Regions from separate parts of the Pseudomonas sp. 4CAES_32.4 genome, predicted to be linked through region 3. Evidence: predicted binding sites of a transcription regulator. Region 3 holds the regulator's gene; each other region holds the start of a gene.
What was found. The regulator FliA, encoded in region 3, starts transcription of late flagellar genes. The targets are predictions, from matches to a motif close to CTAAAGTTTNNNNNNNNNNNGCCGNTAA.
Positions count from the first base shown of each region.

Region 1: the regulator FliA is predicted to act here: its motif matches at 4,125-4,152, upstream of AC3Y64_RS13130 (methyl-accepting chemotaxis protein).
Region 2: the regulator FliA is predicted to act here: its motif matches at 6,951-6,978, upstream of flgM (flagellar biosynthesis anti-sigma factor FlgM).

Region 1 is NZ_CM176882.1:2,926,141-2,936,083, forward strand. It holds gene fapB (fibril amyloid subunit FapB) at 1-299, opposite strand, end outside; gene fapA (functional amyloid chaperone FapA) at 301-750, opposite strand; gene AC3Y64_RS13120 (AAA family ATPase) at 1,109-1,633, opposite strand; gene pnuC (nicotinamide riboside transporter PnuC) at 1,630-2,193, opposite strand; gene AC3Y64_RS13130 (methyl-accepting chemotaxis protein) at 2,363-3,997, opposite strand; gene AC3Y64_RS13135 (undecaprenyl-diphosphate phosphatase) at 4,302-5,132, shown strand; gene AC3Y64_RS13140 (DUF1294 domain-containing protein) at 5,129-5,560, shown strand; gene AC3Y64_RS13145 (MmcQ/YjbR family DNA-binding protein) at 5,683-6,042, opposite strand; gene AC3Y64_RS13150 (LysR substrate-binding domain-containing protein) at 6,039-6,947, opposite strand; gene AC3Y64_RS13155 (FMN-dependent NADH-azoreductase) at 7,076-7,687, shown strand; gene AC3Y64_RS13160 (alpha/beta hydrolase family protein) at 7,924-8,961, shown strand; gene AC3Y64_RS13165 (MFS transporter) at 9,055-9,943, opposite strand, start outside.
Region 2 is NZ_CM176882.1:4,683,417-4,693,359, reverse strand. It holds gene AC3Y64_RS21060 (response regulator) at 1-1,457, shown strand, start outside; gene AC3Y64_RS21055 (sensor histidine kinase) at 1,454-2,146, shown strand; gene AC3Y64_RS21050 (glutamine synthetase family protein) at 2,459-3,700, shown strand; gene AC3Y64_RS21045 (MFS transporter) at 3,770-5,164, shown strand; gene AC3Y64_RS21040 (flagellar brake protein) at 5,238-5,984, opposite strand; gene AC3Y64_RS21035 (flagella synthesis protein FlgN) at 6,073-6,540, opposite strand; gene flgM (flagellar biosynthesis anti-sigma factor FlgM) at 6,589-6,915, opposite strand; gene flgA (flagellar basal body P-ring formation chaperone FlgA) at 7,079-7,840, opposite strand; gene AC3Y64_RS21020 (chemotaxis protein CheV) at 7,923-8,855, shown strand; gene cheR (protein-glutamate O-methyltransferase CheR) at 8,902-9,729, shown strand.
Region 3 is NZ_CM176882.1:1,732,782-1,742,724, forward strand. It holds gene fliR (flagellar biosynthetic protein FliR) at 1-214, shown strand, start outside; gene flhB (flagellar biosynthesis protein FlhB) at 218-1,357, shown strand; gene AC3Y64_RS07835 (hypothetical protein) at 1,499-2,206, shown strand; gene AC3Y64_RS07840 (DUF6124 family protein) at 2,273-2,629, opposite strand; gene flhA (flagellar biosynthesis protein FlhA) at 3,261-5,390, shown strand; gene flhF (flagellar biosynthesis GTPase FlhF) at 5,402-6,742, shown strand; gene fleN (flagellar synthesis regulator FleN) at 6,859-7,689, shown strand; gene fliA (RNA polymerase sigma factor FliA) at 7,686-8,426, shown strand; gene AC3Y64_RS07865 (chemotaxis response regulator CheY) at 8,593-8,964, shown strand; gene AC3Y64_RS07870 (protein phosphatase CheZ) at 8,983-9,771, shown strand; gene AC3Y64_RS07875 (chemotaxis protein CheA) at 9,807-9,943, shown strand, end outside.

The DNA.
Region 1 (9,943 bases), 1.2 Mb from region 3:
AGGATCCCGTTGCCATTACTGAAAGAGTTGCCGCCGATGGTCGCGCTGGCATTGGTCGCCGGATTGGCTGGCGTATCGATGTGCTGGCGCACATTCGTGGTGGCACTGGCCGACGTGCCAATGGCGATCGCTTTGGTGTTGGTCTGCTGCATCTGGTCACCAGCGGCCTGGTTGATGTTGTAATTGCCGCGGTACTGGATGCCGGTGTCCTGAATGTTCGCGTTGTTCACTGAGCTGGGGTCGGCGGCCATAGCGTTGGCGCAACCGAAAAGGGCAAGCAGGAGCAGAGTGCGATTCATCTTATTGGCCTCCAGCCATGCGGGTCAGCGGAGCGAGGCCAGCGCCCATTGCACGGTTGACGGTGTTGGAGATGGAGCTGCCACCGCCGCCGCCGTGACCTGAACTCATGCCAGGCAGGCCGCTAGGGTTGGTCAGTGTGTTCAGGCCAGGTACGTTCGAGTTGGGGGTGATGATGTTGCTGCGGATGGACGAGCCGCTGGCGATGGCGGCAAAGTCACCGTCATCGAGTTCAGTGCTGGCCATCGCTTGGTTGATGCGTGCAGAAGGGTTGGCGTTGACGGTGGTCGGGTAGGGGTCTTTACCGCCGCTGCGACCGATAGGGATAGGTTGAACGTCGCGATTGAGGACGATCACACCGTTGCCTTCTGCCTGCACGTTGAAACTGATGAATGTGCTGGCTGCTGATCCGATCAGCAGAAGGCAGGTCAAACCTTTTTTGATATTCCCCACGGCTGCAATTCCTTCTTCAGTGGGCTGGCCCTAGTCAGCGTTGTGAAGGAGAGAGCGAAAGCTGTGCCGCTTTTTAAATCTTGTGTAATTTCAAATGGTTACGTAAATGGAGCGGACATTTGAAACACCCACTGTTTCATGGCTGAAACACACGCTATGCCGCCGACCTGTCTGTAGGCTGAACAATGCTCTGGAATGGGGGTTCACGAGGGTGTGTATCAGCAGCTTAACAATTGACATGACAAAGCCATGAAGGGCGCTTAGACGGCCACTTTGCACTCGGATGGCTGTAACAGGAACGGACACTTTGTCCCCAGAACAGGGGAAATCGGGTGGGGCAGAGCACCCAATAGTCCGATTATTCGGCGAGTAGTTGCTCTACCAACGAAAACGCTTTTGCCTGGCGTTCAAGCCAATTGCCCTGAATGACTTCGAACGGCTGTCGATGCGCAACCAGCCAATCGCGGGTGGCCTGGAAAAACGCCAGGCGTTCGCTCAGATCCGGTTGGCAGCGCTGGCCGTCATCGGTCCAGTCGATCTGTTCTGGCGACAATAAAAGATGCAGGTCGTAATGACGGGCCAGCAGTTCGGTTTCCAACCCGTGCGGGCAGTCACCGAACAGGGTCTGGCTCCAGAGAATATTGCTCAACAGATGAGTATCGAGAATCAGCAGGCGCGGTTGTTGCGCGCGCGCCTGATCTTCCCACTGCAACTGGCCACGAGCGATCTCGGGAATATCCGCCAGGCAGGTATCACGAGGATTCAGTTCGATGAACCGGCGCACGTACTCATCCACGCGCAACCCGCCGAAGCGTTGCTGAAGACCCGCCGCCAGCCAGCTTTTACCCGTTGACTCCGGACCGGTGAGAACCACGACTTTCATGGGCGCAACGCCGGATCGGCACGCCATTCGCGCCAGCCTTGCACCGCGATCAGCGTGAACACGCCGTAGAGCGCTGCTGTGAGATACAGGCCTTTATAGATAAACAGGCCGACAAAGATCACATCCAGCACGAACCACAACGCCCAGCACTGCAGGCGCTTCTGCGCCATCCACAATTGCGCGACCAGACTGAAACCGGTGAGTGCGGCATCGAGCCAAGGTTGCGCCGCGTCGGTCCAGTGCGCCATCGCCGCTCCGAGCAACAGGCTACCGACCGCGCCAACACTCAGGCCAAGCAGTATCGAGCGCTGGTCGAGGCGGGTCACTTCACGCCCGTCATGCATCGTCCCGGCGCGGGTCCATTGCCACCAGCCGTAGATTTGCAGCGCGGCGTAGATCACTTGCAGCAACATGTCCGAATACAGCTTCACTTCAAAGAAGATCCAGCTATAGAGCAACACCATGACCAGACCGATCGGCCAGCACCACGGGTTCTGTTTGACCGTCAGCCACACGGCAATCACGCCGAGAGCGGCAGCAAACAGTTCAAGCCCGGACATGTGGGTTCCTTGGGGAGATAAAACAGGGGAGCGGATTGTACTGCATTCGCCCAAACACTGAAGAACCCTGTGGGAGCTGGCTTGCCAGCGATGAGGCCGAAACATTCAATATTAATATTGGATGATCCACCGCCATCGCTGGCAAGCCAGCTCCCACAGGGGATTTGAGTCAGACGCGGAACTGGCGCAGCAGGCCGTTCAGTTGTTCGCTCAACTGGCCAAGCTTCAGGCTCGCCGCACTCGACTGCTCCGCCGCCATCGCCGTGCTGTGCGAAAGGCCTGCCGCTTGGGTGACATTCTGATTGATGTCTTCGACCACGTGCGCTTGTTGCAGCGTGGCGTTGGCAATCGAGGCATTCAAGCCATTGAGATTGCGCAGGGCCTGGCCAATGGCATTCAAACTGGCGCCGGCCAGTCCGGCCTGTTCGATGGTCAATTGCGACGCCTTGCTGCTGTCACCAATGACTTTGACCGCCGCCTCGGAATGATTCTGCAGGCGCTCGATCATCGACTGGATTTCTGCCGTCGATTTTTGCGTACGTTGCGCGAGCAAACGCACCTCGTCCGCGACCACGGCGAAGCCGCGACCTTGCTCGCCGGCCCGTGCCGCTTCGATGGCAGCGTTAAGCGCGAGCAGGTTGGTCTGTTCGGCAATCGAGCGAATCACTTCAAGCACGCTGCCGATTTGCGTGCTTTCTGCTGCCAGGGTGCGAATCACCTCCACCGCCTGATCGATGGTGCCCGAGAGCTTGTCGATCTGTTGCAGACTGCCGTCGATGTTGATCTGGCCCTGTTGCGCTTGCGCCTCGGCGTCGCGCATTTCACTGGCCGCATGCTCGGCATTTTTGGCCACGTCCTGCACGCCATAGGTGACTTCGTTGATCGCCGTAGCCACCAGCTCCATTTGCTGCGATTGCTGCTGGCTGCGTTGCTGGGCCTGCGCGGCATCGTTACCCAGTTCGCTGGAGGATTGGCCGAGGGCGCTGGCCGAGACCTGCAAGTCGCCGATCACCCGGCGCAATTTGGCCGTGAACGCGTTGAAGTGATGCGCCAGTTCGGTCACCTCATCCTTGCCATGGGTATCGAGGCTGCGGGTCAGGTCGCTTTCGCCGCTGGCAATATTCGCCATGGCGTTCACGGTTTCCTGCAGCGGTCGGACGATGCTGCGGGCGATCAGAATCACCAGCAGCGCCATGATCACTGCAATCACCAGACCGATCGCGGAAGCCTTGATCACCTGGCCCTGGAATTCGGCCTGCACATCGTCGATATACACGCCCGAGCCGATCACCCAGCCCCAGGGTTCGAACAGTTTGACGTAGGAGGTCTTGGCCACAGGTTCACTGGCACCAGGTTTCGGCCAGCGGTAATCGACCATGCCGGCGCCTTTGGCCTTGGCGATGGCGACCATTTCGTTGAACACCGCGAAGCCGTCCGGGTCGCGAATGGCCGAGAGGTTTTGCCCTTCCAGCTTGGGATTGGTCGGGTGCATGACCATCACGGGCGTGAGGTCGTTGATCCAGAAGTAATCGCTCTGGTCATAGCGCAAGCCACGAATCGCGGTCAGCGCCTGTTTTTGCGCCGCGTCTTTGCTCAGCGTCCCGGCGGTTTCGAGGTCGTGATAATAGGTGAGCAGGCCGCTGGCGGTTTGCACCACATGCTGGGTTTTCTGTGCTTTGGCGTGATACAGGTCATCGTGGATCTGCTTGAGCATCAACACGCCCAAGGTCAGCAACATGACCACCGCCACAATCAAAATGAGCCACAAGCGTCGGCTGATCGACACACTGCGCAAGCTGTTCATAACGCTGTCACTCCGGATTCTTGTTCTTGTAATAAACGACCGCCAGCATCCAACCACGATTATGTGGGCAGGCATACGCGACCCAAGTCGTATAACGCAGCAGCGCTATTAAGGCTTGTCTGATAGGATTTCGGCCCCGCGCGTAAAAACCTGAATCCAAGTTGATATTTCACGGAATTTTGACTGTTTGGTCTGGATCCTGTGTGCGCGGAATCGGTACAGCATTTACCAGCTACGCTGATCGCAGTGAACGTAAAAAAATACTATCGGGGCATGCCGGCGCGCATCGCTCTTTGGGGGATTGATGGATCTTTGGACGGCCTTGCAGGCACTGATACTAGGAGTTGTAGAGGGGCTGACGGAGTTTTTGCCCATTTCCAGTACCGGACACCAGATCATCGTTGCCGACTTGCTCGACTTCGGTGGTGAGCGGGCCATGGCGTTCAACATCATCATCCAGCTCGGCGCGATCCTCGCGGTGGTCTGGGAGTTTCGCCGCAAAATTTTCGACGTGGTCATCGGCTTGCCGACGCAGCCCAGCGCACGGCGCTTTACCGCCAACCTGCTGATCGCCTTTCTGCCCGCCGTGGTGTTGGGCGTGATCTTTGCCGATCTGATTCACGAATACCTGTTCAATCCGATTACGGTGGCAGCGGCATTGGTTGTCGGCGGCGTCATCATGTTGTGGGCGGAAAAGCGTCAGCACGAGGTGCATGCCGAAACCGTTGACGAAATCACCTGGAAAGATGCATTGAAAGTCGGCTTCGCTCAGTGTCTGGCAATGATTCCCGGCACCTCGCGTTCCGGCTCGACCATCATTGGCGGCCTGCTGTTTGGCCTGTCACGGAAAACCGCCACGGAGTTTTCGTTCTTCCTGGCGATGCCGACCATGGTCGGTGCAGCGGTCTATTCGGGTTACAAGTATCGCCACTTGTTCGTGCCAGCAGACTTTCCCGTGTTCGCCATCGGTTTCATCACGGCGTTCATCTTTGCGATGATCGCCGTGCGCGGCTTGCTGAAGTTTATTGCCAGCCATAGCTATGCGGCGTTCGCCTGGTATCGGATCGTGTTTGGCCTGCTGATTCTGGCGACCTGGCAGTTCGGCTGGGTGGACTGGGCGGCGGCCAAACCATGAGTGATTCCCGCGCACGCCGGCCTGAAGGGCGACCTTCGGGCGGCAACAACATCCAGAATCTGAAACTGAAACTGGTCGTTCTGCTGATCGTTTGTGCATTGCCGCTGTTCGGCTCGCTGTCGATGTGGCTGCGCGGGATTTCGTGGCTGCCATTGGCGGCTTACGGAGTCGTCAGTGTGCTGGCGTTCTTCATGTATTGGGCCGACAAGCGCAAAGCGCGCGCCGATGCCTGGCGCACGCCGGAGAACATTCTTCATGCGGTGGAACTGGCCGGCGGCTGGCCGGGCGCGTTGATCGCCCAGCAGGTTTTCCGGCACAAGACGCGCAAGGTGTCGTTTCAGATTCTGTTCTGGACGATTGTATTGCTGCATCAAGTGTTCTGGATCGACCAGTTGTTTCTCGGCGCGAACTTGCTGGCGCTAGTCTAAAGAAACACCCAAAACCTCTGTGGGAGCTAGCCCTGCTAGCGATTGCGGTGTGTCATTCAACACATGAGTTGCCTGACACTCCCTCATCGCTAGCAGGGCTAGCTCCCACAAGTAGATTGGGTTTACAGCAATAAACCGATTTGGGTTTTCTTCGGCAATTTGCTCACCACCAACTGGTGCGATCGCTGCAACAACCCCTGCAACTCCTCGGCAGCCAACGGGTAGGGCGGGTGCATGATGATCCACTGCGCCCGCGCCAGATACGGCGCCGGGTGAATGCCCGGGCGGTCGCAATGACCGAGAAACAGATCTTTGTCGACCTTGAATGCCAGTGAATCGCCGCGCAGTCCCTGCAAGGCAAACATCTTGTTGCCGGCAATCGAAAATACCCGCACGCCGCCCCACTTGTAATCTTCTCGCGCGCCCGGCAACGCCAGACAGAATTCAGCGACGTCCGCTTCGCTCATCTTTCCCTTCTTCATAACAACCGCTCCCCACAGGCATTGAACGATTCGACCAGGTGATCAATCCAGGCGCGCACCGCCGGCATCACCCCGCGTCGATGCGGATACACCGCTTGCAGCCAGCCGCCGGGCAGTGACCATTGCGGCAGCATCTGCACCAGCGTGCCGTTTTCCAGCTCCGCCTCGCAATACATCATCGGCAACAGAGTAAACCCCTGGCCCGCCAGGACGCAGGCCTTGCGTACGACAAAATCGTCGATGCCCAGCCGCGCCTCCATGCTCAACTCGAAAGGGTTGCCCTGTTGATCGAGCAGGCGCACATGCACCATGCGGTCGGCCTCCAGCGCGCCAAGCACCGGCAGGTTTTTCAGGTCTTGCGGATGCTGCACGGTATGGCCCTGAAGGAACGCCGGGCTGCCAACCACGACCATCTGCGCCTGACGCAAGCGTCGGGTCACCAGCAACGGATCTTCATCACCGTGCTCACGTACGCGCAGTGCAACATCAAAGCCTTCGCCGACCAGATCAACGCGACGGTTGAGCAAAACCACCTCCAGCTGCACTTGGGGGAACTTGCCAAGGAATTCACTGATCACCCACGGCAACATTTCCCGCGCCAGACCGGTAGGGCACGACACGCGCAAGCGGCCGCGCGGTTCACTGGACATGCTCGCCACGGCCTCATCGGCCATTTCCGCTTCCAGCAACATCGCCTGGCAGTGACGCAAATAGCGCTCGCCGACGGCCGTGAGGTTGAGTTGCCGGGTGGTGCGTTGCAGCAAACGCGCGCCGAGGCGCTCTTCCAGTTCGGCAATACGCCGGGACAAGCGCGACTTGGGAATGCCCAGCAATCGCCCGGCTGCCGCGAAGCCGCCAGCCTCGACGACTTTGGCGAAATAGTAGAGATCGTTGAGGTCTTGCATCGGCAGAATCCAATTGTCCTATCAATGGGACAAACTATCGCATTGCAGGCGGCTAATCATCCATTGGTTTCTTGCGTAGGATTGTCTCCATTCCGTCGCCACCGGCGATTCATTCCAGGAGAACCCACATGAAACTGCTGCATATCGATTCGAGCATTCTGGGCGACAACTCGGCTTCCCGTCAGTTGAGCAGCGAAGTCGTCAAAGCCTGGCAAGTCGCCGAGCCGAGCGCTGTGGTGACTTACCGTGACCTGGCCGCCGACGCCATCAGCCACTTCTCGTCGACTACCTTGGTAGCCGCCGGCACTACCGCTGAGCTGCGCAACGCCGCACAACAGCACGAAGCCGAATTGAGCGCCTCGACGCTGGCCGAGTTCATCGCTGCCGACGCCATCGTTATCGCTGCGCCGATGTACAACTTCACCGTGCCGACACAACTGAAAGCGTGGATCGACCGCGTTGCTGTCGCCGGTCAAACCTTCCGTTACACCGAAGCCGGCCCTGAAGGCCTGTGCGGCGGCAAGAAAGTGGTGATCGTTTCGACTTCCGGTGGCATTCATGCCGGCCAGGCCAGCGGCATCGCACACGAAGAATATCTGAAGCTGGTCTTGGGCTTCCTTGGCATCACCGACATCGAAATCGTCCGTGCCGAAGGCCTGGCGTATGGCGACGAAGTGCGCAACAACGCGATGACCGCTGCGCAGGCGAAAATCAGCGAGCAACTGTTTGCCGCTGCGTAAGGCTTGCGTAAACAACAGCTGATGTTCAGGTAACACCCAAAAAACTCTGTATTCTGGTTCTGCAAGGGCCAAATACGGAGTTTTTTGTTTCCGGCTGTTACATAATCTGGCCCGGGTTATGCAATCACACAATCAGCGTCTGAATGCATTGTCGTACCGAAACGCCGAATCCCCGGTATTTCAGGCCCGCAACGCAACGGATCTTTCGATTGAGTAACAACAGGGTGAGGCATCCCATGATGCGTCTTTGTGCAACGTTACTGATTTGCCTGCTCGGCAGCCTGAATTCAGTGCAAGCTGCGCCTGGACGTCATCCTGTGTGGAGCGTCGGTTATCACGAGATGACCTTCCTCGATCCACTGGACCTGCAACCGATGCGCGCCATCGCGTTCTATCCGTCCAGCGACCGCGAGCACATGAGCCTGCTTGAGGGCTACTCAGTCGAGGCCGGCGAAGACACCAAAGTCGCCATCGGCCGCTTTCCAATGTTGATGCTCTCCCACGGCAACACCGGCACGCCGCTGGCGTTGCACGATCTGGCAACCTCGCTGGCGCGCAAAGGTTTTGTCGTGGTGGCGGTGATCCATCCCGGCGACAACTCCAAAGACCACAGCCGACTCGGCACCCTGAGCAACCTCTACGGGCGGCCGATCCAGATTTCCGAAGCGATTACCGCAACCCTGGGCGACCGCATGCTCGCGCCTTACGTCAACGCCAATCAGGTCGGTGTGATCGGTTATTCGGCGGGGGGCGAAACCGCGTTGATTCTTTCCGGTGCGCAACCGGATCTGGATCGCCTGCGTCGTTATTGCCAGGAGCGTCCGGATGATCGTGATGCCTGTAATACGCAGGGTGAATTGATCGTCGATCGCGATGACCTGCAACCGGTGGCCGATCCGCGTGTGCATGCGCTGTTGTTGATGGCGCCGTTGAGCCTGAAATTCGGCCGGCACACCTTGGCCGACGTCCACGTGCCGGTGCTGCTCTATAGCGGGGATGGCGACAAACTGGTCGCGTTCGATAAAAACGCTGCGGCTCTGGCGCGCAAACTGCCGACCGCGCCGGATTTCAAATTGTTGGCCGGGGCAGGGCACTTCGTGTTCATGGCGCCATGCAATGAAGAACAGATTCTCGCCATGCCGGCGCTGTGCACTGACGCCGATGGCGTTGATCGCGAGGACATTCACCGCAATCTGATCTCCGAGGCCGGTCGGTTTTTCTCCCATGCGCTGGGCCAATCAACGCGTGCGGGTATGCAAACCGCCGATCAATAGATCAAAAGATCGCAGCCTTCGGCAGCTCCTACATGGGAATGGCGTACATCCTGTAGGAGCTGCCGAAGGCTGCGATCTTTTGATCCTGTTTTTTCAATCCTTCGCTCGACGCATCAGCATCAGGGTCAACCCCAACCCAATCACCGACAACAACGCCGCACTGAAGAATATCCACGCATACCCCAGATTCAACGCCACCGCGCCCATCAACGGCCCGGCAATCGCCAGCGCCAGATCAAAGAACACCGCATACGCACCCAGCCCCGAACCGCGACTGGAACTCGGCACCTGTTTGATCGCCTCGACCCCAAGCGCCGGGTACACCAGCGACAGGCCAAACCCGGCCAGCCCCGCGCCGATCAGGGCGAAGGCCGTGGAGGGTGCCAGCCACAGCAGCACCAGACCGACCGTTTCGATGGTCATGCAGGCAATCGCCGAGCGAAAACCGCCAAAGCGGCTGATCGCCGAAATGAACAGCAGTCGCGAGAGGATGAAGCACACGCCGAACACGGTCAGGCAATAAGCCGCACCGGTCCAGCCGCGATTGAGGTAATAAAGGGTGATGAACGTGGTGAGCGTTCCATAGCCGATCGAGGCCAGGGTCAGACTGGCGCCATAAGGTGCAATTCGGCCGAACACTGCCCAGAACGGCAGACGTTCGCCACGAATCACCGGCACCGAAGGTTTGTTACGAATCAACAGCAGTGCGCCCGCCGCCAACACCGAAAGGGTAATGCCAAGGCTGGTAAATCCGTAATCAGCCACCATCACCACACCCAGCGGCGCGCCAATGGCAATCGCACCGTAAGACGCGATGCCGTTCCAGCCGATGGATTTCGCCGTGTGTTCAACACCGACCTGGCCCATGCACCAACTGATCGTGCCGACCCCGATCAAGCCCTGCGCGATCCCGAGCAACAAGCGCCCGACGATCAATATCAACAGACTGGTCAGCGGGAAGCTTTGCAACAGGGTCGATAGC
Region 2 (9,943 bases), 3.0 Mb from region 3:
AATCCTACGATTTCATCTTGCAGGATTTCCACCTGGGCGACGGCAAGAAGAACGGCCAGCAGGTCCTCGAAGACCTGATGCTGGAAAAGCTCATCAGCCATGAAGCCGTGTTCGTCATGGTCACGGCCGAGACCAGTCAGGCGATGGTGCTCAGTGCCCTGGAGCACGAGCCGGATGCGTACCTGACCAAGCCGTTCAACCGTTCGGGTCTGGCCCAGCGGCTGGAGCGTCTGGAGCAGCGCAAGACATTGCTCAAACCGATTCTGCAAGCCCTTGACCGTGGCAAACCGGTCGAGGTGCTTAACGCTTGCATCGCCCTGTGCAAACAGGACATCCGTTATTCACCGCTGTGCCTGCGCTACCGCGCCGATGCGCTGCGCGACATGAACCAGAACGAAGCGCTGGAGCGCCTTTACGACGGCATCATTGCTGATCGGCCGTTGCCGTGGGCATTTGCCGGATTGGGCAAGTTGCTGTTCAAACGCGGCCAGGTCGCCCAGGCCAAAGGCGTCTATGAGAAAGCCTTGAAGGTGTTCCCGATGATGCCGGCGCTGTATGACGGCATGGCCGACGTGCTGGTTTCCGAGGGCGACAGCAAAGGCGCGCAGCGGGTGCTCGAAGAGGCGATTCGTCTCTCGCCGCTGGCGGTGCGTCGTCAAGCGTTGCTGGGCAAACTGGCGATGGCCAACGAAGATTTCGACACCGCCTCACGCGCCTATCGCCAGGCCGTGGCGCAGGGCGCGCAGTCGCGCTTCAAGGATCCGGAAAGCAACCTCGGGCTCGCCCATGCGTTGATCAGCAAAGGCAGCGAGCGCGGTCTCGACACGCGTACGCGGCTGGAGATCAACACCACACTCAGCGCAGTGGCCAAAGAGAACCCGACCGACCCCGGCCTGCAGATTCGCGCACGCCTGATGAAGGCCACCAGTCTGCTGCTCAACGATGCCGAAACCGCTGACAAGCTCACCGAACAAGCGCTGATGCGCCTCGACGGCATGGAGCAATTCATGAGCCCGGAAGCGGCGCTGCTGGTTGCCAAGCAATTGCAGATGCTCGGTCAGGCCGAGGCGGGCACCTCGATGCTCAAGAGCTGTGCGGAGATCTACGGTGATGATCCGGCGGTAATGAAAGACATCGCCAAGCTCACCGATGACCCGACTATCCTCAGCTCCAGTAACGCCGCTGCCGACCTCAACCGTCAGGGCGTGCGCGTGTACAAGACCGGCAACCTAGTGGAGGCCCGCGAGGTGTTCCGCAAGGCGCTGAAGCTGCAACCGAAGAACATCAGTATTGCGCTGAACCTGGCCCAGTCGCTGCTGCATGGCACCGACACCTCGGTGCCGTCGGCGGAGCTGGAAGAATGTCGGGCCTGCCTGAAAATGGTCGGCCTGATGCCCGACACCGACGCGCGTCATGCGCGTTATCAGAAGCTGAAAAGCAAGGCGTTTGGCGAATGAACCACGACGAGCAGGCGGTGGATTTTTCTACGGTGATTGCCTCCACCGTTCACGACATGAAGAACTCGCTGGCCATGCTCATGCAGGCTCACAGCCAATGGCTGGCGCGCTTGCCACAAGCGTTGCGTGAAGGCACGGAGCAGGGCGTGATCGACTTCGAGTTCGCCCACCTCAACGGCATGCTGGTGCAGTTGCTCGGGCTGTACAAACTCGGCGTCAATCAGCTGCCGCTGCAACCGGCGTATCACGAACTGGATGACTTTATCGAGGCGCAACTGGCGGCGCATCAAGAGGTGTTCGCCAGCCGCGGCATCATTGCCACTTATGAGGTTGATCCGCTGAGTCCGCTGGGGTTCTTCGACCGTGAGCTGGTCGCCTCAGTACTCGGCAACTGCATCAACAATGCAATCCGTTATGCCCGCGAATCGCTGCTGATCACGGTCAGCGACGAGGCCGGGCAATTGGTGCTGAGCATCAATGACGACGGCGACGGTTATCCGGTCGAGATGCTCGAACGTCAGGCCGACTATGTGCAAGGGATCAATCACAGCAGCGGCAGCACCGGGCTGGGGCTGTATTTCGCCAACCGCATTGCCGCGCTGCATCAGCGCAATGGCGTTGAAGGTCGCACCGAGATCCGTAACGGCGGACCGCTCGGTGGCGGGGTGTTCAGCCTCTACCTCCCTTGATATTGCACCGATTCCTGTAGGAGCTGCCGCAGGCTGCGATCTTTTGATTCTGGAAAAACAACATCAAAAGATCGCTGCCTTCGGCAGCTCCTACAGGGGGTATTCGCGTTGTTTGTTTTTTTGTTTTGACGCTGCTTGATATTCCGAACAGCCGAAGCCTATTTTGTACGGGTCGCCGTTCGCGGCTCGCACAATAACAAGGATTGCGTCATGACAACCGATGGCCAGCGTTCACTCGCGCAGCGACTGACGGGCATTGATGAGATTGAATGTGTCACGCCGGATTTGAACGGCGTGCCGCGAGGCAAAGTGATGACCGCCGAGGGTTTCCTCGAAGGGCGGCGTTTGCAGATGGCGCGGGGAGTGCTGCTGCAATGCATCATGGGCGGTTATCCGGCGGCGCGTTTTTACGGCAGCGATGATGGCGACCTCGCGCTGGTGGCCGAGCCCACGATGATTCATCCGCTGCCGTGGAGTGACGAGCCACGCGCATTGGCCATTTGTGATGCCGATGAACTGACCGGCGAAAGCTCCAACCTGTCGACCCGTGGCCAGCTCAAGAAGGTCATCGCCCGTTACGCCGCGCGCGGCCTGGCGCCGGTGGTGGCGACCGAGCTGGAGTTCTTTGTCTTCGCCCCGAACACTGATCCGACCCAACCGTTCCGTCCGCCGGTGGGCCTTGATGGTCGTCGCGAGGATGGCCAATCGGCATTCAGCGTCAGTTCCAACAATGGCCTGCGACCGTTCTTCAGCGAAGTCTATAAATGCATGGCCGCCCTCGGCCTGCCGCGCGACACCTTCATGCACGAGATGGGCGTCAGCCAGTTCGAGATCAATCTGCTGCACGGCGATCCACTGCTGCTGGCCGATCAGACGTTCCTGTTCAAACACCTGCTCAAGGAAGTCGCGCTCAAGCATGGCCTGACCGTGGTCTGCATGGCCAAGCCGCTGGCGCACACGCCGGGCAGTTCGATGCACATTCACCAGAGCATCGTCGACATCAACACGGGCAAGAACGTGTTCAGCGCCGAGGACGGCCAACCGACGGCGATGTTCCGCCACTTCATCGGTGGACAGCAGGCGGGCATGGCGGAGTTCACCGCACTGTTTGCGCCCAACGTGAATTCGTACCAGCGCCTGTGCCATCCGTACGCTTCGCCGAACAACGCGTGCTGGTCCCATGACAATCGCGCCGCTGGCTTGCGTATTCCCGCCAGTTCGCCGGTTGCGCGTCGGGTCGAAAACCGTTTGCCCGGCGCCGATGCCAATCCGTATCTGGCGATCGCTGCCAGTCTGGCCGCGGGTTTGCATGGCATCGAGCATGAACTGCAGCCGACGGAAGCGATTCAGGGCGAGTTCGAGGTGCCGGACAACCTCTCGTTGCCATGTACCTTGCATGCTGCGCTTGAGCGTCTGAAACGTAGCCACTTGGCGAGGGAACTGTTCGGACAGGAGTTCATCGAAGGCTACATCGCTTCGAAGACCATGGAGTTGACCAGCTTCTTTGATGAAATCACTCCCTGGGAACGGCGTGTTCTAGCAGCCCAGGCCTGACGAACTGTCGCCATCGGGCTATCGTTTTGATAGCCCGGTCTTTACTGCAAGGAGCCGCTCGGAACGCCGATGCGCCAAATCTGGAAATCCTTTCGAGCGCTGTATTTCGCCTCGCTGATGATGTTGATCGGCTCGGGCCTCCTATCGACCTATCTGGCCCTGCGCCTGGCCGCTGACAACGTCGACGGCCTGTGGGTCGGTGCGTTGATGGCGGCCAACTATTTTGGTCTGGTGCTGGGCGGCAAGATCGGCCACCGCTTGATCGCCAGGGTCGGGCATATCCGTGCGTACTCGGCATGTGCGGGGATCGTCGGCGCGGCGGTGCTCGGCCATGGTTTGGTGGACTGGCTGCCGGCGTGGCTGGTGCTGCGGACCATCGTCGGTCTGGGCATGATGTGCCAATACATGGTGATCGAGAGCTGGCTCAACGAGCAGGCCGACGCCAATCAGCGCGGCTTGGTGTTCAGTGGTTACATGATCGCTTCGTATCTGGGCCTGGTGCTGGGTCAGTTGATTCTGGTGATGCACCCGGGGCTGGGTCTGGAACTGCTGATGCTGGTCGCCCTGTGCTTTGCGCTGTGTCTGGTGCCGGTGACGCTGACCCGGCGCATTCACCCGGCGCCGTTGCATCCGGCGCCGATGGAGCCGCGTTTCTTTATCAAACGTGTGCCGCAGTCGTTGAGCACGGTACTCGGCGCCGGCCTGATCATCGGCTCGTTCTACGGTCTGGCACCGCTTTATGCCTCGCAGCAGGGGCTGTCGACCGAGCAGGTCGGTCTGTTCATGGGTAGCTGCATTTTTGCCGGGCTGTTGGTGCAGTGGCCGTTGGGCTGGTTGTCTGACCGTTATGATCGGGCGCTGTTGATTCGTTGTTTCGCCGGGTTCCTGGCGGTGGCCGCGTTGCCTCTGGCGGTGCTGCCGCAGGTGCCGCTGGAGGTGTTGTTCGGTGTTGGCTTCCTGTGTTCGCTGGTGCAGTTCTGCCTGTATCCGCTGGCAGTGGCGTTCTCCAACGACCACGTCGAGGGTGATCGGCGGGTGTCGCTGACGGCGATGCTGCTGGTGACTTATGGTGTCGGCGCCAGTATCGGGCCGTTGCTGGCGGGTGTGTTGATGAAGTTTCTCGGCAGCCAGAGTCTGTATGCGTTCTTCAGCTTCTTTGCGCTGGTGCTGGTGTGGCGAATTCGTCCGAAAGCGGTGACCAATCTGCACCAGGTCGACGACGCGCCGCTGCACCACGTCGCCATGCCGGACAGCATGTCCAGCTCGCCGCTGGTGGCGGCGCTTGACCCACGGGTCGACGAGCAGGTGGTGCAGGAGCAGATGGTGCAGGACCCTGTGCAAGCACCGGCTCCCGAACCCGCGCCTGAAACCGATACGCCGGCCGAGCCTGCTGTAGAGGCCGAGCCGGATACCGACAACGATAATGACAAGCCGACCCCGGATCTCAGTGGCGGCCGACCTTGAGCTGAACCAAAAACACCGCGCATAAAAAAGGGCAGTCCCGCCAAGGACTGCCCTTTTTATTTGCCGCTACAAATCACATATCGTCTTTATCGAAACGGCGTGCTTCACGCTGCAACTGATAAACGAAACGCTCAACGTTGCGCGCCGCCTGACCACTGATGTTGTGGAAACGCAGGCCGGCGAAGGTGATGTTGAGTTTTTCTTCGAAGTGCAGATAGCGCAGTTCGACGGCGGTCGGCTGATTGCCGAACAGCGGCGTGGCGATCAAGCGGTCGTAGACCTGGCCCAGTTGCAAGCGATCAGTGATGTCACCTTCGAAACGCAACTTGCACCCGGTCGCGGAGATATCCAGCAGCTTGCCGTTGATCGGCGCCTTGAGCTTTTCGCCACCCAGTTCAACGCTGACCAGATCAGCGAGTTTCAACGCGGCGCGGAAGGCATTGCGGCGTTGGTGGTAAACCACTTCGGTCGGCAGCTCGCCGGTGTAGAAACGGTCACCTTCGGATTCTTCAATGTTCAGCGTGCCGTTGCATTCCCAGGCGATGCGCACGCCTTCGTGAAAACCTTCAACCTTGAACGGCTCGCCGGCCAACAGGAAACGTTCGCCATCGCGCGGGATCATTTCGTCCAGGGCAATCGAAGCGGTGTCACGGTCAACTTTGATCAAATAGCTCTGAAAGCGCTGGCTGCGCTCATGGAACGTGATGATCAAAGGATCGTGGCTGTCTTGCAACTGACGCAGGTTGCTGGAGATTTCCAGTGGCGTGGTGAGCACCTTTGGTGGCTGCGGAGCATCATCCGCGCTGAGGGCGTTGGACACGGTTTATCAATCTCCAGACAAAATATGACGACTAGCCAGCATTTTGCCAGCATGTTCCGCGGGTTGATAGAGCTGACGCATCAACGACTCATGCCTGGCTGAGCGGACGCGGTACGGCGGGTTTGGCAAACGTACCGCTGGCGTTGTAAAGCGCTGGCGCTTCACCACCGGTAAGGATCTTCAGTTGATTGGCCGTGGCGGCCTGCTGGATCTGGATCGACTGGCCGTTCTTGAGATTGGCGGCCTGGCATTGGGCGATCAGATCGGTCAATGCGTCGCCTTGCGTCAGCAACTGGTCGCCAATGCTCGAATGGCTGGCCAGTTGCGCAAGACCGCTGCGATCGGTCGGCAAGTTGAGGCTGGCGAGGATTTCGCTGCGCTTGCGGCCATGCTGTTCAAGCAGAATGATCAATGCCTGTTTGTGCGCCAGAATTTCTTCCAGCAGGGGCATGTCGCGACCGTGCAAAGCGAGGGATTCGGTTTGCAGCAACTCCAGCAATTGTTGAGCTGGAGCAAAGTCGTCGTTGATCAGTTGCAATAAATTAGTGTCGTGCATGGCTGGCCTTGGGTTTTAAGCGTCCAAAAGCCTGGCGCCGGCAAAAGCCTAGCGCTGGGCTTCGAAGTTGAGCAGTTTGCTGGCTACACGGTTGCTGTCGACTTTATAGCTGCCATCGGCAATCGCGGCTTTCAACTCGGCCACACGGGCTTTGTCGACAGCAGGCTGATCGCGCAGCTTGTCAGTGACCTTCTGCAACTGTTGAGCCTCATTGCTGAGGTGTACCGATTCCCCGCTTTTTGCGGTACTGGCCTGTTCGGCCGGGGTATTCAGCGGCGCGGAAGTACCGGTTTCAGCGGTCTCCTTGGCGTTGCTGGTACGTGTACTGCCCGTAAGTGACGAGGAGCTGTTCAAACGGCTGAAATCGATGACCATGATAAAAACCTCTGGGAATTTGGACGCTTGCCATGTTTTCGGCCATCCCCTGGAAAACTTTAGGCACATTTATACCAATATGCCTTGCATGCGCCGACGCGTGTCCTGCTGCGGCACAGTTTAGGGAAGCGACGGGGTCCGCGCCAGTTTTCTCCTGAGGCTTTTACATGGCCACCTCAACTTGGCCCGGCGCGATGACCTGCGCCTTGATGACTCGTTGGGAGTTGAGGTTTTTCACCCGGATCTGTTCTTTCAAACCGCCATTGGCCAGGGCTTCGCCGGGCATGCGCACGGCGAGCGTGCCGCTGCGGGCGGTGATGACCACTTGATCGCCTTTGCGCACGACTTCAGCCTGCTCCAGATGCACCAGGGTAATCACCTGATCGGCGACCGTTGGTCGGGTTAATTTTTGCCCGATCGCTTCGTCTACCGAGGTCAGAAAGCCCTGATTGATCGTGCTGACATCGCGTTCACGCAAGGTCACGTCCTGCGGCTCGATAATCCCGGCGCGCTTGAGTGGTCGCGTGGTCGTCACAATCTCGCGAAACAGGCGGACTTGAGCGGGCACGAACACGGTCCATGGCGATGCGCCTTCACAGCGAACCTTGACGGTTACCCGGCCCAAAGGACGTGCCGGACTCTCCAGCGACGCTGTCAATTCCTTGTCGCACATAGGCATGCGCATACGCGGGTCGAGTTGCTTGACCTCGATTTCATAGCGGCCTTCCGTTTGACTGGTGGCCAGATAGTCTTCTACGGTGAACTCAAGAAAGCCCTGAGTGACGCCGATAAGCATGTCAGGCAAGGTAACCGTATCAGCAACGGCAGGGCTGCCAGCGGAAAACAAGCAGACGGCGGACAGCGCGCACAGGCTTTGGCGAGTGCGGGAGGTCAGGTGTCGGAAAAATGTCGTTTGAGCGTTCATACGAGTTAAAAAGCAAGCGCCGTGCCGTTTAGCAATGAATGTGCGTCGCAACAACACTTGGCGTTGGTGTAGGAGTCTGGGCATGGCTGGTGTAATGGATTCGGTAAACCAGCGCACGCAACTGGTGGGGCAGAATCGCCTGGAGCTGTTGTTGTTCCGTCTCGACGGTCAGCAGCTCTACGGAATCAACGTGTTCAAGGTACGGGAAGTGTTGCAGTGCCCGTCACTGACGTTGATGCCCAAGTCCAGTCCTGTCGTGTGCGGGGTGGCAAATATCCGGGGGGCAACCATTCCGATTCTTGATCTGGCAATGGCGACCGGCTCGGGTGCGTTGAAGGACAAGAAAAACCCGTTCGTGATCATCACGGAGTACAACACCAAGACCCAGGGTTTCCTGGTTCGCTCGGTGGAGCGCATCGTCAACATGAACTGGGAAGAGATTCATCCACCGCCCAAGGGCACGGGTCGCGATCATTACCTGACGGCTGTGACTCGGGTGGACAATCAGTTAGTCGAAATCATCGACGTCGAGAAAGTGCTGGCGGAAGTTGCGCCGACACCGGAAGCGATTTCGGTGGGCGTGGTCGATGTCGAGACCCAGACCAAAGCGTTGTCGCTGCGGGTGCTGACGGTCGATGACTCGTCGGTGGCGCGCAAGCAGGTCACGCGTTGTCTGCAGACGGTCGGTGTCGAAGTGGTCGCGCTGAACGACGGCAAGCAGGCGCTGGATTACCTGCGCAAGCTGGTCGATGAAGGCAAGAAGCCGGAAGAAGAGTTCCTGATGATGATCTCCGACATCGAGATGCCGGAGATGGACGGGTACACCCTGACGGCGGAAATCCGCGCTGACCCGCGCATGCAAAAGCTTCATATCATCCTGCATACTTCGTTGTCCGGGGTATTCAATCAGGCGATGGTCAAGAAAGTCGGTGCCGATGACTTCCTGGCCAAATTCCGTCCTGATGACCTGGCATCCCGGGTAGTCGACCGGATCAAAGCAGCAGATATCAGCTAGGGGCGTTTTGTCCCTGGCGGTCAACACGATTTAAGAGGCGGCATCATTGTCTACGGGTAATTTGGATTTCGAACAGTTCCGGGTCTTCCTGGAAAAAGCCTGTGGCATTTTGCTCGGTGAAAACAAGCAGTACCTGGTCTCGAGCCGTCTCAACAAACTGATGGAGCAGCAAGGCATCAAATCCCTGGGTGAGCTGGTCCAGCGCATCCAGACCCAGCCGCGCAGCGGTTTGCGCGAGCAAGTGGTCGATGCCATGACGACCAACGAAACCCTGTGGTTTCGTGACACCTATCCGTTTGAAGTCTTGAAGAACAAGGTGCTGCCCGAAGCGATCAAGGCCAGCCCCAACCAGCGTCTGCGGATCTGGTCGGCGGCGTGCTCGTCGGGTCAGGAACCGTACTCGCTGTCGATGTCGATCGACGAGTTCGAGCGCAGCAACCTCGGCCAGTTGAAGATGGGTGTGCAGATCGTTGCCACTGATCTGTCCGGCCTGATGTTGACCAACTGCAAAACCGGCGAGTACGACAGCCTGGCGATCGGTCGCGGTTTGTCGCCGGAACGTTTGCAGCGTTACTTCGATCCGAAAGGGCCGGGTCGCTGGGTGATCAAGGCGCCGATCAAGAACCGGGTGGAGTTCCGCTCGTTCAACCTGCTCGACAGCTATGCCGCGCTGGGCAAGTTCGACATCGTGTTCTGCCGCAACGTGTTGATCTACTTCTCTGCCGAAGTGAAGAAGGACATCCTGTTGCGCATTCACAGCACGCTGAAGCCGGGTGGTTATCTGTTCCTTGGCGCTTCCGAAGCGTTGAACGGTTTGCCGGACCATTACCAGATGGTGCAGTGCAGCCCGGGGATCATTTACCAGGCGAAATGATTGCACCCGCAATACAAAAACGGCAGGCCCAAAAGGTCTGCCGTTTTTTTGTGCCCGAATGATTTCCCTCATGCACCACAAATCCCTGTAGGAGTGAGCCTGCTCGCGATAGCGGTGTGTCAGGCACCGATGATGTTGAATGTGCTACCGCCATCGCGAGCAGGCTCACTCCTACAGGGGGCCGTGGTGTATGAGAGGGACGGCAAGCGGCAGA
Region 3 (9,943 bases):
GCCGGCCGTCACCGCACTGCTGGTGGTCAACATTGCATTTGGCGTGATGACCCGTGCCGCGCCGCAATTGAACATTTTCTCCATCGGTTTCCCGCTGACCCTGGTGCTCGGGCTGTTCATCGTCTGGGTCGGTCTGGCGGACATTCTCAATCAGTATCAGCCGCTGGCCACCGAGGCCTTGCAGTTGTTACGCGAACTGGCACGGGCGCGCTGAGTCATGGCTGAGAGCGAAAGCGGTCAGGACAAAACAGAAGACCCCACGGAGAAACGTAAAAAGGACTCCCGTGAAAAGGGTGAGATCGCCCGTTCCAAAGAGCTCAACACCCTCGCCGTGATGATGGCCGGTGCCGGCGCGCTGCTGGTGTTCGGCGGCATGCTGGCCGAAGACCTGATGGAACTGATGCGCCTGAACTTCACCTTGTCCCGTGAAGTGATCATGGATCAGGGTTCCATGGGCGCATTTCTGTTGAAGTCAGGTCAGATGGCGCTGGTGGCCATTCAGCCGTTCATGATCACGTTGTTGCTGGCGGCCCTGATCGGCCCGATCTCGCTTGGTGGCTGGCTGTTCGCGGCCGGTTCCATGGCCCCAAAATTCAGCCGGATGAACCCGGCGGCAGGCCTGAAGCGGATGTTTTCGTTCAAGGCTGTGGTCGAACTGCTCAAGGCGCTGGCCAAGTTTTCGGTCACCTTGGGGGTGGCGTTGGTGGTGCTGTTATCAGACGTCGATGACTTGATGCGGATCGCCCATGAGCCACTTGAGTCGGCGATCATTCACAGCGTCACACTGGTCGGTTGGAGCACGTTGTGGCTAGCCTGCGGCTTGATCATCATCGCCGCCGTCGATGTGCCGGTGCAGCTCTGGGAAGCCCACAAGAAACTGCTGATGACCAAGCAGGAAGTGCGCGACGAGCACAAGGATCAGGAGGGGCGCCCCGAGGTCAAGCAACGCATCCGTCAGACCCAACGCGAAATGTCCCAGCGCCGGATGATGGCGGCGATTCCCGACGCCGACGTGGTCATCACCAACCCGACGCACTACGCCGTCGCGCTCAAATACGACTCCGAAAAGGGTGGGGCGCCGATGCTGATTGCCAAGGGCAGCGACTTCCTCGCCCTGAAAATCCGCGAAATCGCCGTGGCCAACAACGTCATGCTCCTCGAATCGCCGGGGCTGGCGCGTTCGATCTACTACTCCACCGAACTCGACCAGGAAATTCCTGGCGGTCTGTACCTGGCCGTTGCGCAGGTCTTGGCCTACGTCTACCAAATCCGCCAGTACCGCGCCGGCAAGGGCAAGCGCCCGGATCCGCTCAAGGACGACCTGCCAATTCCGCCGGATCTGCGTCGCGATTCCTGACGGTCAATCGACGCCGTCTGTCTGAAACCCCCCTGTACCTGTTAGTTCTTACAGTAGACGCAGGTCACCCGCTGACGCTCTGATTACGACGGGAATAAACCCGTCGGATGTCTTGCTGTGAATGTTTGCGAGCAGGGGCTCGTGGGCGCTCAAGATGTCTTTTCAGAGGTAAACATCATGGCAGAGCGTCCACATCGCAACCTTCCAGGCATGAAAATCGAGTTCGTTTCAGGGCGGCTGGAGGAGCGCCCGAGCGAGGGTGCAATCGGTTACTCCGCGGTCTTTGATTTGAACTTGGATTTTCTCAACTTCAAAGTCATGGCGGATCTGTACGTCCCCGATTATCTGGACAGTCCGATCAATGCCATTCGCCCTGAGCTGGATGGTTTGGGCTACCACTATGCGTATAACTACTTCTTCGACTCAGCCGGGAAAATCACCAGCAACGAAGCGCTGTTCAAAGTGTTCACCCCCAGCGATTACTACATGAGCGAATGGTCGGTGGGCGGGCTTGAAAACCGTTATGCAAAACCGGTCTTCGAGCAGGTTGGCGGCCAATTGCGCGCCACGGTACGCCGGGATTTTCGCTGGGGTGGGGACAAGCGCCAGGTGCAGATTCGTGATTTGCCGATCATCGATTTCCGCTGGGCCCTGAATCTGTTGGAGTCGGAGCAGGGCGAGGACGGTGGGCGACAACCTGGCTCCAAAGTCATCTTGATGGATGCCGAGGAGGAGGTCGTCAAAGTCGAGAGCCGCGAAATGTTTCGCGGCACGCTTTACATGGTCGGGCGCGAACTTGAGTTTGGCGAGATTCCTGCGGAACGGCTGCTGAGGGCCGGGCAAGTCTGATCACCAAACGCAGAGGTTCACCGTTTGATCGTTCCCACGCAGAGCGTGGGAACGATCTGTAACTGACTAACTCGGCAACTTGAGATTATCCAGCGCCCGATTCACCGCCAACTCCCCGAGCATGATCAATTGCGCGATACCCAGCAGCGTTCGGCGCTGCGATGCGGGTATGAGGTTGGCGAAGTCATGGGCGATGGTTCGTGCTGAGGCGAGGGTTTCGCAGGCGTTGGCCAGCAACTCTTCGCTTTTGATATTCGCGACGGCGGCGTACATCGTGCTGGGTTTGCGCGGAGGCCGGGTGTTGCCGGGGCAGAGGTAATGATCGAGGGCGCGTTCGGCGGCGTCGTGGAGTTTTTTTGAGTCGATGGATTCGTAAGGTGAGGCGGGGTCGGTTTCGGGTGGGTTTGGTGTTGGTTTGATCATCGGTCGAGCCTCTAGAGTGGTGAAGCTGCCAACGTTCGCTGCTAACGAAGAGGGTGGCGGCTGTACGCGGGTTAGCAGACCAGGACTCTAGAACCCGGCGCACCGAAGTGCCCCACGCAAAGCCGCCATAACGGCAACGGACTTGTGCGTCTAGAGAAAAACCCGGGCTGCTAAACCCGATCACTGAACAATCAGCGACCGAACCACAATAGAACCCGCCCCCAAGGCGCACAAGCCGGCGGATTCTGGCTTGCCTGTAGGCAAAGGCGCAAGGATTTGTAGCCTGGAAGGCGTGTCTGCAGGTGTCTTTTAAACGCCCGAGTTTAAAAGGCGATGTGCGCTGACTTCATTGGCCCCTTCGCGAGCAAGCTCGCTCCCACATTTGGATTGCATTTCACTCTGACATCTTGGAATGCAATCTCCTGTAGGAGTGAGCCTGCTCGCGATAGCGGTCTGTCTGATGTAAATGCATTGAATCAATAATCCTTATCGCGAGCAGCCTCACTCCTACACGGGTCATGTTTTCTCTACCGATTTCATTACTCCGCAAAAGTTGGAAAGCTTCTTGCAATAGCCGCCGTGAGCCCGCTCTGGGCGTCAAAAGTTTGCTTTAAAGGAACGGGGAAAACCGGTGGATCGCTCTCAGTTATTCAACACTGCTCGCACAAACGTTGCCGACCTCAGTCGAGGCAATCTGGGCGTGCCGTTGTTGCTGCTGGTGATGCTGGCGATGATGATGTTGCCGGTGCCGCCGTTCCTGCTCGACGTGTTTTTCACTTTCAACATTGCCCTGTCGATCGTCGTCCTGCTGGTCTGCGTGTATGCGCTGCGGCCGCTGGATTTCGCCGTGTTCCCGACGATTTTGCTGGTCGCGACGTTGCTGCGGCTGGCGTTGAACGTGGCGTCGACGCGGGTGGTGATGCTCCACGGTCAGGACGGCCACGCCGCTGCCGGTAAGGTGATTCAGGCCTTCGGTGAAGTGGTGATCGGCGGTAACTACGTGGTCGGTATCGTGGTCTTCGCGATCCTGATGATCATCAACTTCGTCGTGGTAACCAAAGGTGCCGGGCGTATTTCCGAGGTGAGTGCGCGTTTCACCCTCGACGCGATGCCCGGCAAACAAATGGCGATCGACGCCGACCTCAACGCCGGTCTGATCGACCAGAACCAGGCCAAGTCACGCCGCCAGGAAGTCGCCCAAGAGGCTGAGTTCTACGGTTCGATGGACGGTGCCAGCAAATTCGTCCGTGGTGACGCCATCGCCGGCCTGCTGATTCTGTTCATCAACCTCATCGGCGGTATGGCTGTCGGTATCTTCCAGCACAACATGAGCTTCGGCGATGCCGGCAAGGTTTACGCCTTGCTGACCATCGGTGACGGTTTAGTGGCGCAATTGCCATCACTGTTGTTATCTACAGCTGCAGCGATCATGGTGACCCGTGCTTCCGGTTCGGAAGACATGGGCAAGCAGATCAACCGCCAGATGTTCGCCTCGCCGAAAGCGCTGGCCGTGGCCGCCGGTTTGATGGCGGTGATGGGCCTGGTGCCGGGCATGCCGCACTTCTCGTTCCTGAGCATGGCTGCGCTGGCCGCCGGTGGCGCCTACCTGTTCTGGAAGAAGCAGAACGTCGCCAAGGTCGTGGCGCTGGAAGAGGTCAAGCGTCAGCAGGATCTGCTGCCGTCGCCAGCTCGCGCCATGGAAACCAAGGAATTGGGTTGGGATGACGTGACGCCAATCGACATGATCGGTCTGGAAGTCGGCTACCGCCTGATCCCGCTGGTGGATCGCAATCAGGGTGGGCAATTGCTGGCGCGGATCAAGGGCGTGCGCAAGAAGCTCTCGCAAGATCTGGGCTTCCTGATGCCGACTGTGCACATTCGCGACAACCTCGATCTGGCACCAAGTGCCTATCGTCTGACGCTAATGGGCGTGATCCTCGCCGAAGCCGAGATCTACCCGGATCGCGAACTGGCGATCAATCCGGGCCAGGTCTACGGCACGCTCAACGGTATCAACGCCAAAGATCCGGCTTTCGGCCTGGAAGCGGTGTGGATCGAAATCAGCCAACGCGCCCAGGCACAATCCCTCGGTTACACCGTGGTCGATGCGAGCACCGTGGTTGCAACGCACTTGAACCAGATTCTGTACAAGCACTCCAGCGAGCTGATCGGCCACGAGGAAGTGCAGCAACTCATGCAATTGCTGGCCAAAAGCTCGCCGAAACTGGCGGAAGAGCTGGTGCCGGGTGTGGTCACGTTGTCGCAGTTGCTCAAAGTGCTGCAGGCGTTGCTCGCCGAACACGTGCCGGTGCGCGACATCCGCAGCATCGCCGAAGCCATCGCCAACAACGCCGCCAAGAGTCAAGATACCGCCGCGTTGGTGGCAGCGGTGCGCGTCGGCGTATCCCGCGCCATCGTCCAAAGCATTGTAGGCACTGAGTCTGAGCTGCCTGTGATCACCTTGGAACCAAGGTTGGAACAAATATTGCTCAATAGTCTGCAGAAGGCAGGACAAGGCTCGGAAGAGGGCGTTCTGCTGGAGCCAAGCATGGCCGAGAAGCTGCAGCGTTCGCTCATCGAAGCGGCGCAGCGTCAGGAAATGCAGGGTCAGCCGGTGATCCTCTTGGTGGCCGGCCCGATCCGCGCGATGCTCTCGCGCTTTGGTCGCCTCGCAGTCCCTGGATTGCATGTGCTGGCCTACCAGGAAATACCGGACAACAAGCAAGTGACCATCGTTGCGACAGTAGGGCCCAACGGCTGAGGTAGTGGTTTATGCAAGTTAAGCGTTTCTTTGCCGCCGATATGCGTCAGGCCATGAAGCTGGTTCGTGATGAGCTGGGCGCTGATGCCGCCATCATTGGCAACCGCCGCATTGCCGGCGGTGTCGAGCTGACGGCGGCACTGGATTACAAATTGTCGGCGCTGGCGCCACGGGTTCCGAACATGGAGCTCGAAGACGAGCTGCGCAAGACCCAGTCGCGCATCGTTACCGCCCAGGCCGAACTGAGTCTGCGTGGCGAAGCCGATGGCAACAGCAATCGCCAGATCTTTGCCGGGCTGCCGTTGACCGCTGGCCTGCCGCTGACCGCCGCTGAACCGCTGACCGAGCCGACTTACGCCGCTCCGACGCGTCCGGCGCCGGCGCCTGCGCAACCATCGGCCGGTGTTGATCCGCGTGCGCTGGACTCGATGCGTTTCGAATTGAACAGCCTGCGTGAGCTGATGGAAGTTCAGCTCGGCACTCTGGCGTGGAATCAGCTGCAAGGCAGCCGTCCGGCTCAGGCCAACCTGTATCGCCGTTTGCAACGCATCGGTCTGTCCGGTCCGTTGTCGCGCGACCTGCTGTCGATGATCACCGATATCGAAGAGCCTCGTCAGGCCTGGCGCATGTTGCTTGCGCACCTGGCGCGGATGATTGCCGTACCGGAAGTCGAGCCGCTGGAAGAGGGCGGTGTGATCGCCATGGTCGGCCCTGCCGGCATGGGTAAGACCACCACGCTGGCCAAGCTGGCCGCGCGTTATGTGCTCAAGTACGGCGCGCAGAATGTTGCGCTGGTGAGCATGGACAGTTTCCGTATCGGCGCTCAGGAACAACTGAAGACACTGGGCCGCATTCTCAATGTGCCGGTGACCCACGTCGATCCTGGCCAGTCGCTGGTGCAGGCGCTGGATCCATTGCTGCGCAAACGCGTGGTATTGATCGATACTGCCGGCCTGCAAGCCAGCGATCCAGCCCTGCGCATGCAGCTGGAAAGTCTGGCTGGGCGTGGCATCCGTTCAAAAAATTATCTCGTGCTGGCAACCACCAGCCAGAAACAGGTTCTAACCGCCGCTTATCACAGTTACAAGCGTTGTGGGCTAGCTGGCTGCATCCTGACTAAACTGGATGAAACGGCAGGCCTGGGCGAAGTGTTGAGCCTGGCGATCAGTCATGAATTGCCGGTCGCGTACCTGACCGATGGCCCACGGATTCCGGATGATTTGCATCTGCCGCGCCGTCATCAACTGGTCAGCCGCGCCGTCAGCGTGCAAATGCAGGAAGAACCCAGCGAAGAAGCCATGGCTGACATGTTCGCTGATATCTATCACAGCCCGACCAAGCAGGTAGGCTGAGGTATTCATGAACAGTTTTTGTACCTACATCGATGGTCTGCCATGCATTGTTCCGGTTGTGAACGCGCAGCCAGTAATGTGGCCTCCGTCTATGCAAGACAAGGTAAAGAAATAACATGGGCAGCATGCATCCCGTACAGGTGATCGCGGTGACCGGCGGCAAAGGTGGCGTCGGCAAGACTAACGTGTCAGTGAACTTGTCCCTGGCGCTGGCAGAGCTTGGCCGTCGGGTCATGCTGCTGGACGCGGATCTGGGGCTGGCGAACGTCGACGTTCTGCTGGGGCTAACCCCGAAACGCACACTGGCTGACGTCATCGAAGGCCGTTGCGAATTGCGCGACGTGCTGTTGCAGGGGCCGGGCGGTATCCGCATCGTGCCGGCTGCTTCCGGCACCCAGAGCATGGTCCACCTGAGCCCGGCGCAACACGCCGGTCTGATTCAGGCGTTCAGCGACATCGGCGACAATCTCGACGTACTGGTGATCGACACCGCTGCGGGTATTGGTGACTCGGTAGTCAGTTTTGTGCGCGCAGCGCAGGAAGTGTTGCTGGTGGTCTGCGATGAGCCGACCTCGATCACTGACGCCTACGCGCTGATCAAGCTGCTCAACCGCGATTACGGCATGAACCGCTTCCGCGTCCTCGCCAACATGGCGCAGAGCCCGCAGGAAGGGCGCAACCTGTTCGCCAAGTTGACCAAGGTCACGGATCGCTTCCTCGACGTCGCCCTACAATACGTTGGCGCCGTGCCTTACGACGAAAGCGTGCGTAAAGCGGTGCAGAAGCAGCGTGCAGTCTACGAAGCCTTCCCGCGCTCCAAGTGCGCGCTGGCGTTCAAAGCCATTGCACAGAAGGTCGACACCTGGCCGCTGCCCGCCAACCCGCGCGGCCATCTTGAGTTTTTCGTCGAGCGCCTCGTGCAGCAAACGGCAGGGCCTGTCATATGACCGCTAGCGGTATGAATTACTACAAAAAGTCGGCACGCGATGCTCAATACGAGCTGATCGAGCGTTACGCGCCGCTGGTCAAACGCATTGCCTATCACTTGCTGGCACGGTTGCCGGCGAGCGTGCAGGTCGAAGATCTGATCCAGGCCGGGATGATCGGCCTGCTCGAAGTCTCGACCAAATATGACGCCAGCAAAGGCGCCAGTTTCGAAACGTACGCGGGCATTCGAATCCGCGGCGCGATGCTCGACGAAGTGCGCAAAGGGGATTGGGCGCCACGTTCGGTTCACCGCAATACCCGTATGGTCAGTGACGCAATTCGCTCAATTGAAGCTAAAACCGGCCGTGACGCTAAAGATCACGAGGTTGCAGCCGAACTCCAATTGAGTCTCGACGATTACTACGGGATTTTGAATGACACCTTGGGCAGCCGCCTCTTCAGTTTCGACGACCTGTTGCAGGACGGCGAACACGAAGGGCTGCACGAGGATGGCGCGAGTGCTCATCTTGAGCCGTCACGCGATCTGGAAGATGAACGCTTCCAGGCGGCGCTGGCGGACGCGATTGCCAATTTGCCGGAGCGTGAGCGACTGGTGTTGGCGCTGTACTACGACGAAGAGCTGAACCTCAAGGAAATCGGTGAAGTCCTTGGCGTCAGTGAATCGCGGGTCAGCCAGTTACACAGCCAGTGCGCGGCCCGTTTGCGGGGGCGTTTGGGGGAGTGGCGAGCGCGCTGAAGGCAGTGTGGGGACACTGCGAACGAGGCTGGTGCGGTGATGAACGGCACCGGTCTTGCTCTGTTGTGCTCCAGACAGTCTTCGAGTGCTGCGCCGATTGATTGAAGTGGCGCGTCCAGGTGCTGGGCGCGTTTAAGACTGCTTGGAGGTCGAATTGAACAAAGACATGAAAATCCTCATCGTTGATGACTTCTCAACGATGCGGCGGATCATCAAGAACCTGCTGCGTGATCTTGGGTTCACCAACACCGTCGAGGCTGACGATGGCACTACCGCCATTCCAGTGCTCAACAGCGGAAGCATCGACTTTCTGGTAACGGACTGGAACATGCCGGGCATGACCGGTATCGACCTGCTGCGTCACGTGCGTGCCGATGAAAAACTCAAGCACCTGCCGGTATTGATGGTGACTGCAGAAGCCAAGCGCGAGCAGATCATCGAAGCCGCTCAGGCCGGTGTGAACGGCTACGTAGTCAAACCTTTCACGGCTCAGGCGCTGAAAGACAAAATCGAGAAGATTTTCGAACGCATCGGCTGATGAACGCGCGGGGGAGCTATGGAGCATAAAGAATCTTCACAGGGCGATTTCGAATCGACCCTGAAAAAACACGCGGTCGAACTGGTCGAGAGCCTTGAAAAAGGCAGGTTCGGCGACGCTGTGCAACTGATCCATGAGCTCAATCAGACCCGTGACCGCGGCCTGTATCAGGAAGTGGGCAAGCTCACACGCGAACTGCACAGTGCGATCGTCAATTTCCAGATCGATCCGCACATGCCGCAGGCCGAGGAAGTGTCGCAAATCACCGACGCCACCGAACGCCTGGGCTATGTGGTCAAGCTGACGGAAGCCGCGGCCAACCGCACCATGGATCTGGTGGAAAGCGCCACGCCGGTGGTCAATGGTCTGGCTGAAGAAGCCCAGGCCTTGAGTACCGATTGGGGGCGTTTCATGCGTCGTGAAGTCGGAGCTGAAGAGTTCCGCGAACTGGCGCGCCGGGTCGACGGTTTTCTGTCACGCAGCAGCACGGGCAACCGTGAAGTGTCGAGCCACCTCAATGACATCCTGCTGGCTCAGGATTACCAGGACCTCACCGGTCAGGTGATCAAGCGTGTGACCCAACTGGTCACCGAAGTCGAAAGCAATTTGCTCAAACTCGTGCTCATGGCCAGTCAGGTTGACCGCTTTGCGGGCATCGAACATGACCGCGCCGCGATGCTTGCAGAAAAAGATCCACAAAAACATCTCTCGCAGGGTGAAGGTCCGCAGATTCATGCCGATAAACGAGAAGACGTTGTGTCCGGTCAGGACGATGTGGACGATTTGTTATCCAGCCTTGGATTTTGAGTTTAGGTTTTTAGACCTGTAGGAGCACCCCATTAATGAGCTTCGGCGCCGATGAAGAGATCCTTCAGGATTTCCTGGTTGAGGCCGGCGAGATTCTTGAGCAACTGTCCGAACAACTGGTCGAGCTGGAAAGCCGTCCGGATGACGCAGATCTGCTCAACGCAATTTTTCG